2 regions of the Paenibacillus sp. 01T442 genome follow, and region 2 is predicted to be linked to the other one. Evidence: riboswitches for the same ligand, from Rfam matches in the RefSeq annotation. Region 2 holds a riboswitch; the other holds the start of a gene.
What was found. A riboswitch is a leader RNA that binds a small molecule or an ion and turns the genes downstream of it on or off. The one in region 2 is predicted to bind ZMP and ZTP.
Positions count from the first base shown of each region.

Region 1: it holds a riboswitch for ZMP and ZTP, as region 2 does, so the genes downstream of both, AC1DLM_RS30535 (bifunctional 5,10-methylenetetrahydrofolate dehydrogenase/5,10-methenyltetrahydrofolate cyclohydrolase) here and rpiB (ribose 5-phosphate isomerase B) in region 2, are expected to answer to the same signal.

Region 1 is NZ_JBFTPF010000084.1:1,659-7,176, reverse strand. Features, by position in the region: gene AC1DLM_RS30550 (YoqH family protein) at 1-73, shown strand, start outside; gene AC1DLM_RS30545 (RidA family protein) at 118-576, shown strand; gene AC1DLM_RS30540 (hypothetical protein) at 767-2,401, shown strand; ZMP/ZTP riboswitch at 2,458-2,535, shown strand; gene AC1DLM_RS30535 (bifunctional 5,10-methylenetetrahydrofolate dehydrogenase/5,10-methenyltetrahydrofolate cyclohydrolase) at 2,592-3,434, shown strand; gene AC1DLM_RS30530 (DUF6886 family protein) at 3,460-3,984, shown strand; gene AC1DLM_RS30525 (PhzF family phenazine biosynthesis protein) at 4,034-4,819, shown strand; gene AC1DLM_RS30520 (macrolide family glycosyltransferase) at 4,837-5,518, shown strand, end outside.
Region 2 is NZ_JBFTPF010000008.1:150,436-155,953, reverse strand. Features, by position in the region: gene spoIIR (stage II sporulation protein R) at 1-169, shown strand, start outside; gene AC1DLM_RS10125 (L-threonylcarbamoyladenylate synthase) at 203-1,270, shown strand; gene AC1DLM_RS10120 (manganese efflux pump MntP) at 1,429-1,989, shown strand; gene AC1DLM_RS10115 (low molecular weight protein arginine phosphatase) at 2,045-2,617, shown strand; ZMP/ZTP riboswitch at 2,727-2,807, shown strand; gene rpiB (ribose 5-phosphate isomerase B) at 2,912-3,370, shown strand; gene AC1DLM_RS10105 (TIGR01440 family protein) at 3,387-3,992, shown strand; gene AC1DLM_RS10100 (serine hydroxymethyltransferase) at 4,029-5,279, shown strand.

The DNA.
Region 1 (5,518 bases), on a different contig from region 2:
TCGTTTATCGAATTCCAAAACGGGGAAGTTAGGGCCTGTGATTGTAAGGAATACGATGAATGCTTGTAAGTAATGGAAGGGTAAACGAAGAATAGATTCATTTAGGAGGACTTTACCATGCCGGAACATACCATTGAACAAAGATTAGAGTCACTTGGAATCACGCTTCCTAAGGCAAGTGAACCCTCAGCGAAATATGTGAATGTTGTGAAAGTGAACGGATTACTATATGTTTCTGGCAAGGGTCCATCCGGCAGTCCTAAAGGGAAATTGGGACAGGCGTACACAACACAAGAAGGTTATCATTTTGCTAGATTAACTGGTATCGAGATTCTTGCTGTTCTGCAATCTGCCTTAGGTTCTCTGGAGCAGATTAAACAAGTTGTCAAACTGCAAGGATTCGTGAATGCTGTTCCTGAATTTGAAGAGCATCATTTGGTGCTCAATGGATGTTCAGATCTGATGCTGGATGTGTTCGGTGAAAAGGGGAAATCTGCCCGATCGGTCTTCGGCGCAGTTTCACTTAGAGATAACCTGCCGATTATTGTGGATTCTATTTTTGAAATAACGGATTGAGAATTCGAATACCTTACTATGAATGAGCGGGCGGTCCCATGATAAATCATGGATCGTACCGCTCTAATTTATTTAGTGAAGCATAATGGTGGAATCAATGATATCATTGGGATAAGCAGTTATTGACCATTGGAAAATTAAATGAACCATCTCTATTTATTTTTCAAATAAAGTTTGGAGGTATTAAGAATTGAAAAAAGCAAGATGGAAGCTACTTACTTATGTACCTTTTCTAGCAGTTATCGTCATCATCGGCATCATTCAGTCTTTCATGTTAGCTAATGAAAATGTGAAGCCATATCCAGAACCATTCGGGCGCGCAACGGAATTACCACAGTTGGCCACCTATGGTGAACCTGTACAAATGCTTGATGATGGCAGTTTCACCTATTTGACAGGGAAAACAATAGAAATCGTTACGATTGATGAAGAGGGTCGTTATCGTACGGAGAGTCGTCTTTTACCAGATGTTAGCGGTGTCCATGACTATAAGATGATAGATAAGGATCATGTGATTTGGATCGGGGACGGCAATAAACTGTATGCGAGTGAATGGAAGAGTGGTTCATGGAGTTCGAAGAACACACTCTTGGAGAACGAGATCGAAAGTGTGCAAACAGTGGTTGGCCCCAAAGGGAATAGCGTTATGCTCGCATACAATGATTCAACGCTGTATGTCAGTGAATTTCATCCGAATGCCAAGCTTACATGGACGAAACTTGATATAGCGAATGTGAAACAAATTCACGGTGTATGGGATACCTCTGGGGGCAGCCTATCTCTTGTTTACGCCGTCAATAAAGAGGGCAGCGAATCCTTTCACTACGTGAAACTAGCAGAGTCATCCTGGAAGCCGCTTGTGCAGATGAAACTGAAGGACGTGGATTATGCAACGAGCAGCTTAGATGATATGGCGTTAGGTTTGGATGGTTCTCAATTTATTGCCGCGTATACAACGAGCTCACGCAAATCAGGTAAAAGCACCTTACATATGCTCACTTTCCCAGCGAATCAACCGGATAAGATATATGATGAAGTCCTTAATCTTCCTGTCACTAAGGGAAACGATTCCGATACCATTTTGCATCCTACATTTACGCAGCCATCTACTGGTGAAAAAACGCTTGTCGTTTCGTCCGTGTATGAGAAAAATAGGCGTCAAACGAGTCAAGAGGTGTACAAGATTAGCTTTCAGGCTGGTAAAATGTTGAATGCTACACGGATCAGCCAATTCGGCGGTTTTGCCGTATATCCGATGATTGCTTCGAACAAGGGGAGTTCACTAGCCATATGGCTCGATGCTGTAAACGCTGAGACATATCGGGTCTACTATGCCACTGATCAGCTTCCTTATGCGGAGCGAATGAACAGGATTCATGCAGAGGACTTCCAACAAGCTGCTGGGAATTTACCACTATTTTGGGGGATTGGCGTACTAACGGCACTAATTAGCTTAAAATGGATTCTATTGCCTGGCCTTTATTTAATCGTGATCAGTGTATTTTGGCAATATCATTATGACGAGCATTCGAAGCGGCACTTTGGCATATCTATGGCGATGTATCTCATTGTCAAAGCGTTATTTATTGGCGATTACCGGAAACCGATTGCGCTGCAGGTGATGCCGGATTTCTTGCAATCGGTATGGGTTAGCTTGATTTTACTTGTTCTGTTTGCAGCAATTTCTTATTGGTTAACCAGCTTATGGAGAAAAGGTTTGGCCGAACGAAATGTTGGACTTGAAATGTTTTACTTCGTAGTTCTTGATGTCTTCATGACGAATATGTGGTATTCGTTCTTTATGTCACCTGCAACTTTGTCATGATGTTCGTGCAAAGCAATTGAAAATATTGGCATACATTGCTATGATAGAGGAACTAATAAACGATGTGTGACTGGCGGAGCATGGGGAACCATGAGGGAGCATACCGATAACGGCCGTACGCCTGGGCAAGAGGTAAGGGGAAATCCCCTTACCTCTTTATGTTTGAACCTAACTTGAGAGGAATGATAAGATGAGCGCGGAAACCGTAATCTTGGATGGTAATCGAGTGGCAACAGACATGAAAGAGGCGCTGAAAAGTAGAATTAATCAATTAGCTGGGAAGGGGATCATTCCTTGCTTGGCTACGATTCTGGTCGGTGGTGATCCATCGTCAGCTACTTATGTGAAAATGAAAGGAAATGCATGTAAACGACTTGGTATCAGGTCGATTCGTATTGAACTTCCCGAGCATACTTCGACAGCAGATTTGATTGCTGAAATTCAGAAACTGAATGTTGACCCAAGTGTCCATGGGATTTTATTGCAACACCCAGTACCTCATCATATTGACGAAAGGGCTGCCTTTGAAGCGATTGGTATCGGGAAAGATGTAGATGGTGTCACGACGCTCMGGTTTGCTCAAAATGCTTTCGGCTTTGCCGATTTTCCATCTTGTACACCTGCGGCGATTCTTGCTATTATGGATTATTATCGCATTTCAATGGAAGGCAAGCACGCTGTTGTTATAGGGCGAAGCCCCATTCTCGGAAAACCTGTTTCCCTGATGTTACTCAATCGGAATGCAACAGTAACGATATGCCATTCAAAGACGACGAATTTAGTAGAGATGGTACAGTTAGCTGATATTGTGGTAGCGGCAGTTGGGAAACCGAAATTTGTGCAAGGGGATTGGATTAAACAAGGGGCCGTCGTGTTGGATGCGGGGTATAACGAAGGCAACATTGGGGATGTTGATTATGAGGCTTGTAAGGAAAGAGCATCCGCAATTACCCCTGTTCKTGCAGGAGTAGGACCTGTCACGATAGCCACCTTGTTGAAACACACCGTCGATGCAGCAGAAAAGTTAGTGTAGTTGAGGTTGAAAAAGGGGGAGTTAGATGAAATTGTTTCACGTCAGTGAAGAAAAAGATATTTCTATTTTCAATCCTAGACTGCCTTCAAGAAAAGATCTGGACCCAACCAAAGGCCTAGTATGGGCGATTAATGAGAAATGTTTCCCCAATTTCCTAACGCCTCGGAACTGTCCGAGAGTTACTTTTTATGCCAATGAGGCAACTACGGAGGAAGATAAAAAGAACTATTTGTCTTCACATGCAATGAGTCACGTCGTAGCGATTGAGCATAAATGGTTTGAAATCATGAAGAACACAACGTTATATGTCTATGAATTTGATTCATCAGATTTCTATGAGCGAGATCTTGGAGCGGGTTACTATGTGAGTGAGAAATCACAAGTTCCCATACGTCGATTTGAAATAAAGGATCTATTCGGTGAGCTTTTTAAAAGAAATATTGAAGTACGGCTCCTAGCAAATTTATGGGATCTATCGGATAAAATACAGCAATCGAGTTTTCAGTATTCGATGTGTCGGATGGGCTTTGCTGAGCAGAGGACATCTTGAATTCGGAGCAGATTTTCAAAAGACGAAAAAGAAGAAAGGTGGGATTATTTTGGCTTTGACAATCTATGTTGTGGATGCTTTCACGGATCAAGTATTCAAGGGAAATCCGGCTGCAGTTTGTTTAACTTCTGAACCTCTTGATGAAGAGTTGATGCAACGAATTGCTTCAGAAATGAATTTGTCAGAAACAGCTTTTTTGTTTCCTCAGCAAGACGGGTATTCGCTTAGATGGTTTACACCTAATTCTGAGGTGGATTTGTGCGGACACGCTACATTGGCTAGCGCGCATATGTTGTGGGCAACGGGCATTTTACCACTGAACCAACAAGCAAGTTTCTTTACCAGAAGTGGGCTATTAACTGCAATAAAGCAAGATGCTTGGATTCAACTTAATTTTCCGTCAGAACCAGTGAGCACATGTGGATATCCTTCCGAATTGGTGGATGCACTTCAAATTGATCCTCTATATGTTGGACGGAATAGATTCGATTACTTCATTGAAGTTGAATCTGAAGACATCATTAAGCGTCTAAGTCCTAATTACTCTTTGTTGCGGACGATTCAAACAAGAGGGATCAATGTGACAAGTCGGTCGAAAGATTATGACTTTGTTTCGAGATGTTTTTTCCCAGCAGTCGGTGTAGATGAGGATCCCGTAACCGGTTCTTCACATTGTGGTCTTGCGCCATATTGGGGCAAAAAATTAAATAAAACGGATATGTATGCGTATCAGGCATCCGCAAGAGGCGGTATACTAAAAATTAGTTTACATGAAAACAGAGTTCTACTTTCAGGCCAAGCAGTAATGGTTATGAGGAGCGAGTTGTTCATCTAGCATAAGGAGAGGTAGAAATGGCGCGCATTTTATTTATAAATGGTGGATCAGAGGGACATATCAATCCCACGATCGGAGTCGTGCAGGAGCTGATTTCCCGTGGCGATGAGGTCGTGTACTTTTGCATAGAAGCATTTAGAGAGCGAATTGAAAAGACGGGGGCTACCGTACGAACATTTGACGACCAAAAGTTTATAAAAGCTTTCATCTCAGGTGGAAGAAACTACTTGTTGGAGAGAGTTAACGGATTATTACTTACTGCAGACATTGTTATACCTAGCGTGCTCGAACAGATCAAAGATGAGAAATTTGATTATATCATCCATGATTCCATGTTCGGGTGTGGACGTATACTTGGTCAGCTGCTTAAGCTTCCTGCAATTAATTCTTGTACGTCTTTTGCTCAGTCCAAAGAATCCATTGATCAGGAGTTGGAACATTTTTTAAATAACTTCCCTTCTGAAATTGTTCAGCCTATTTATGAGCAATTTCAAAACCTGACGATGATGGTGAAGGAAAAATATGATGTAGAGATCCATTCTCCTTATGAAGTATTATGTAATCCTGCAACGCTTACAATCGTGTATACCACGAGGGAGTTTCAACCGAATGGAGATTCGTTCGATCAGTCCTATCGATTCTTAGGGCCATCGATTTCAACGCGGTTACGCTCAGAAAGCAATGATTTTGAAGGAATCC
Region 2 (5,518 bases):
AACTAGCAAAGACAAAGCTGCTTCTACTGAGAAAGTTGTAAAGAAAGACGCTAAACCTGAGGTCGTAGCAGCTTCAGTTTCAACTTCCACGACCGAAGAGCCAGCGCAACCGAAAGTGAAGTTCTTCATTTGGGAAATGTTTAAAGCGATCTTTTCGTGGTTTAGCTAATTTTATTTCATACAAGTAAGGATGAGAGTGATAGTGACAACCTATTGGAACGTGAATCAAGGCGAACAGAGAGCGTCAGCCCAGGATATAGCAGAGGCAGCGAGTCTCTTGCGACAAGGGGATACCGTCGCTTTTCCGACTGAAACGGTTTACGGACTTGGTGCCGATGCGACGAATACCGAAGCGGTTTTACAGATTTTTGCCGCAAAAGGGAGACCCTCCGACAATCCTCTAATCGTACATATCGCTGATGTGACGCAGCTCTCAGGCCTTGTTCAGCCAGATAGTCTCACACCTTATCATCAAGCGCTTATGAATGCTTTCTGGCCTGGACCACTAACCATTGTGCTACCTGTTCGCGCAGGTAGCCTTTCGCCGTTCGTTACAGCTGGACTGCAAACGGTCGGTATCCGTATACCTGATCATCCAGTGGCACTACAGTTGCTGCGAGAAGCGGGACTTCCGATCGCAGCGCCGAGCGCGAATAGCTCGGGTAGACCGAGCCCTACGCTGGCATCGCATGTGCGTGATGATTTGGATGGAAAGATTGGCGGGATTGTAGACGGTGGTGCAACGGGTGTCGGTGTAGAATCAACAGTTATTCAACTTGTAGGCGGTGAGTTATACGTGTTGCGGCCAGGTGGTGTGACTGCGGAGCAGTTGCAGGAGGTTTTGTCAGACTTGCATATTCATGTGGCTGAACCGACAGAGGTTGAAGTTGCGGATACGCCTCGGGCGCCAGGTATGAAGTACACGCACTATGCGCCGAAAGGCTATATGCACATCGTTCAAGGGGACGACCAGCTGGAAGTCTCAGCATGGATTCAACGCGATATCGATGCCGCGAAGTCACGGGGAGAGTCGACGGGTATTCTCACTTTCGAAGAAAGAGTAGGTGGATACCGAGCGGATCTCGTTGTCGCATGCGGTTCCTTATCACAGCCAGAAACGATAGCTCGAGACCTTTATGCCGCACTGCGAACTTTTGATCACAAGGGCATTAGCTATATTGTTGCAGAAGGTGTTCCAGATGCAGGGATTGGCAGCGCCATTATGAATCGACTACTCAAAGCAGCGGGTCATGAACGGGTCCGCCTCTAAAATATAAGCTTTTATAAGTTTCACGCACTAAATTGTCTTATATTTCTGGATAAACGCTACCGTCCAAGTAGGACGGCGTAGCCGTTTATTGTGATTAGCATGATTCCCAGTTTGTCCGCATATCTTGAGAAAGAATCGTGGACAAGGGGGATCGTGCTATGCTCGCATCTGGGGTACAAGTTGGGGAACTCATGACAATTGGAATAATGGCGATTGCTTTGGGTCTAGATGCTTTTTCATTGGGAATTGGCATAGGGATGAAGGGCATTCGTTTGATTGATATTTTGAAAATTAGCATTGTCATCGGCCTTTTTCACGTGCTAATGCCATTGATGGGGATGTTTATGGGGCAGTATGTCTCCCTCCTTCTGGGGAATGTCGCTACGGCGGCAGGGGGATGTTTACTTATTTTGCTTGGCGCACATATGGTATATAGCTCGATACGCGGGGAAGAGGCTTCGGCCTTTGATCATCGAACGTTATGGGGGCTTATTATTTTTGCCCTCAGTGTTAGTATAGATTCCTTCTCAGTGGGCGTTTCTCTTGGGATGTTTGCCACGGACATTGTGCTTACAGTACTGATCTTCGGTCTATTTGGCGGCTTGCTCTCGATAGCGGGCTTACTGCTAGGCAGACGAGTTAGCGGTTGGGTTGGGGAATATGGTGAGGCATTCGGTGGACTTATTCTATTAGGGTTTGGGATCAAGTTTTTACTATGATACAATACGGGTAAGTACGAACGGTGATATAGCCGTTTATTCCAGGGAGGATTTCATGTTGCGAATTCTATTTGTCTGTACAGGAAATACGTGCCGCAGTCCGTTAGCTGAAGGTTTGCTGCGTATGAGGGTGCATCAAGAGGGGCTTGCGGCGGAGGTTCGTTCGGCAGGTGTATCTGCGATGACGGGTGGTCCGATTTCGCGAAACAGCCAGTCACTTCTTCATGAAGCGGGTTTCAAGGAGTCGATTAGTTCGCTAGCGATTAGTGCTGCGGATCTCGATTGGGCTGACCTGGTCTTGACGATGACGACAGGGCATAAACGTACCGTGATTGGGCGCTTTCCTCATGCGGTCGAGAAGACATATACGCTCAAAGAATATGTAGAGGACGATGCTCGCATTCTCAAGGCGATTGAAGAGCGAGAGCAGCTTGCGGCAGAGTTTCAGCTCAAACAAGCGCTATCTCAGACGGTAACTGTGGAAGAAAGAAGCCGCTTGTATGCGTTGGAAAACACGATTCCAGACTATGATATTTCGGACCCCTATGGCGGGTCACTAGCCGATTATCGGTATACAGCCGAGGAAATTAGTCGGAGTCTAGATAAATTGGTGAAAAAAATACGTTAGTCTTCCAAGGCTAACACAGACGTTTGTTTTTTCCATCAAGGTCCTTAGTGGGATAGGTCAATAGAGCTTTACACATCGCTGGGAATGCGATAAAATACAAGTAACAAGCAAGACTCAATGTAACTGGCGACGAGTGGGAGTAACCACAATGGAGCATTGAGCTATACGGCCGGTCGCCTGGGCAAAAGAGCAACGCGCGTTTTTTAGCGTGTGCGCTCTTTTTTTCGTTTTTGGTGAGCTTTGGGATATAATAGGATGGTCGAATTCGAACAGTCAAAAAGGAGCGTTTTATTCATGAAAATTGCTTTAGGTGCAGATCATGCAGGCTATCGTTTGAAAGATGTTATCATTCCTTTTATTGAATCATTAGGTCATCAAGTGATCGATTTCGGATGCAGCTGCGGCGACTCCGTCGATTATCCGGATTATGCACTTCAAGTTTGCGAAAAAGTTGTATCGGGAGAAGCAGATAAAGGTATTCTGCTTTGTGGAACTGGCATTGGGATGTCCATTGCTGCCAATAAAGTTCCGGGAATTCGCTGTGCACTTGTGCATGACCTCTTCTCCGCGAAAGCGACACGTGAACATAATGATACGAACGTGCTAGCGATGGGTGAGCGAGTTGTTGGACCTGGGGTAGCTGAAGAAATCGTCAAAATCTGGTTGGAAACCGAGTTCTCGGAAGGTGTCCGCCACAAGAACCGCATCAATAAAGTGCAGAGCATCGAAGATCGTTTCACGGTACATCCCTAGAAATGAGGGAGCCACAATGACAGATTCTATGTATGAACCTATCGCAGAAGCTTTGGAAGCGAATCTGCGTGAGCTGGTAACTGTCGGTAGCTTACGTCCCGGTCATATCTTGGTGATCGGTACGAGCACGAGTGAAATCCTCGGACATCGGATTGGGACATCGGGCACGTTGGATGCAGCGAAGCCGATTTTCYAGACGGTTGCGCGCATTTGCGGCGAGTTTGGGCTGCATGCGGCGTTTCAATGCTGCGAGCATTTGAATCGTGCGCTGATTGTGGAAGAAGAGTTGCTGGCGCTGGTGCCGCAGCTTGAACCTGTATCTGTAATTCCCGTGCCGAAGGCCGGGGGTTCGATGGCTTCCTACGCGTACAGACACTTCGCGAAGCCGGTCGTTGTCGAGACGATTCAGGCGCATGCAGGCATCGATATCGGCTCAACGCTGATTGGGATGCATCTGCGCCGAGTCGCTGTTCCCGTGAGGCCGCCGGTTCGCCATATTGGCCAGGCTTATGTCACGATGGCATTCGCGCGGCCGAAGCTCATCGGTGGTACTAGAGCTGTGTATTCCGCGGATCAGGCGGATCAACTTTATCAACAAGCTGCACCTGATGCAGATTGCTAATTACATGTTAACTATCATCTTTAGGAGGAATTCCATATGACAAACTTTTTGAGCAAGCAAGATCCGAAAATCGTAGAAGCAATGAACCTTGAGCTTGGCCGTCAACGCGACAAAATTGAGCTAATTGCTTCCGAAAACATCGTGAGCCAAGCGGTTCTTGAAGCTATGGGTACTGTACTTACGAACAAATACGCAGAAGGTTACCCAGGCAAAAGATACTATGGTGGCTGTGAGTACGTAGACATCGTGGAAGACATCGCTCGTGATCGCGCGAAAGAGCTTTTCGGTGCTGAGCACGCGAACGTTCAACCACATTCCGGCGCACAAGCGAACATGGCTGTTTACTTGGCTGCCCTAAACCCTGGTGACACGGTTCTTGGTATGAACCTTGCGCATGGTGGTCACTTAACACACGGTAGCCCGGTTAATGCTTCCGGTATCCTTTACAACTTCGTAGCTTACGGCGTAAGCGAAAAAGATTTCCGCATCGACTACGATGATGTTCGTAAAGCAGCTTTCAAACATAAGCCTCGCATGTTAGTTGCTGGTGCAAGTGCGTACCCGCGTACGATTGATTTCGAAGCTTTGGCTTCCATTGCAAACGATGTAGGTGCATTGTTCTTCGTTGATATGGCGCACATTGCAGGTCTAGTTGCAGCTGGTTTGCACCCGAACCCAGTGCCGCACGCACATTTTGTTACAACAACAACACACAAAACGCTTCGTGGTCCTCGCGGCGGTATGATTCTTACGAAGAAAGCTTGGGCTGCAGCAATTGATAAAGCGGTATTCCCTGGTTCCCAAGGTGGTCCTTTGATGCACACGATCGCAGCGAAAGCTGTATCTTTTGGTGAAGCTCTTCAACCGGACTTCAAAGTATACGGTCAAAATGTAATCAACAACGCACAAGCTTTGGCAACTGCTCTTACAGCTGAAGGCATCAACCTTGTTTCCGGCGGTACGGACAACCACTTGATGTTGGTTGACTTGCGTAACCTGAACATCTCAGGTAAAGACGCAGAGCACGTTTTGGATGAAATCGGTATTACAGCGAACAAAAACGCGATTCCTTTCGACCCAACTAGCCCGTTCGTAACAAGCGGTATCCGTTTGGGTACTCCGGCTGTAACTTCCCGCGGCATGGACGAAGAAGCAATGAAAACCATCGCGAAAGTTATCGCTCTTACGTTGAAAAACCCGAAAGACGAAGCTACGCTTGAGAAAGCTCGTGGCATGGTGTCCGATCTAACGGCGCAATTCCCGCTTTACCAAGGTTTGACTTACTAATAGCTAATTTTGTAGGGCCAGCTCTTTGGAGCTGGTCTTTTTTTGTTTCTACCCAACCAGGCTACCTCCAGCTTCCACTCAGAGATCTAGCTCCCTTTTCCGCAAACTAGCTTTCCTTAACGCTTTCCATTATCCTCGACTTCCACCTAATTTGGTTACCTTCACCTCCCCCTCCATATGACCGCTGCAATCCCAAAACTATCTCTCCCTAGCCACTTTACACATATTTCACCTTCATC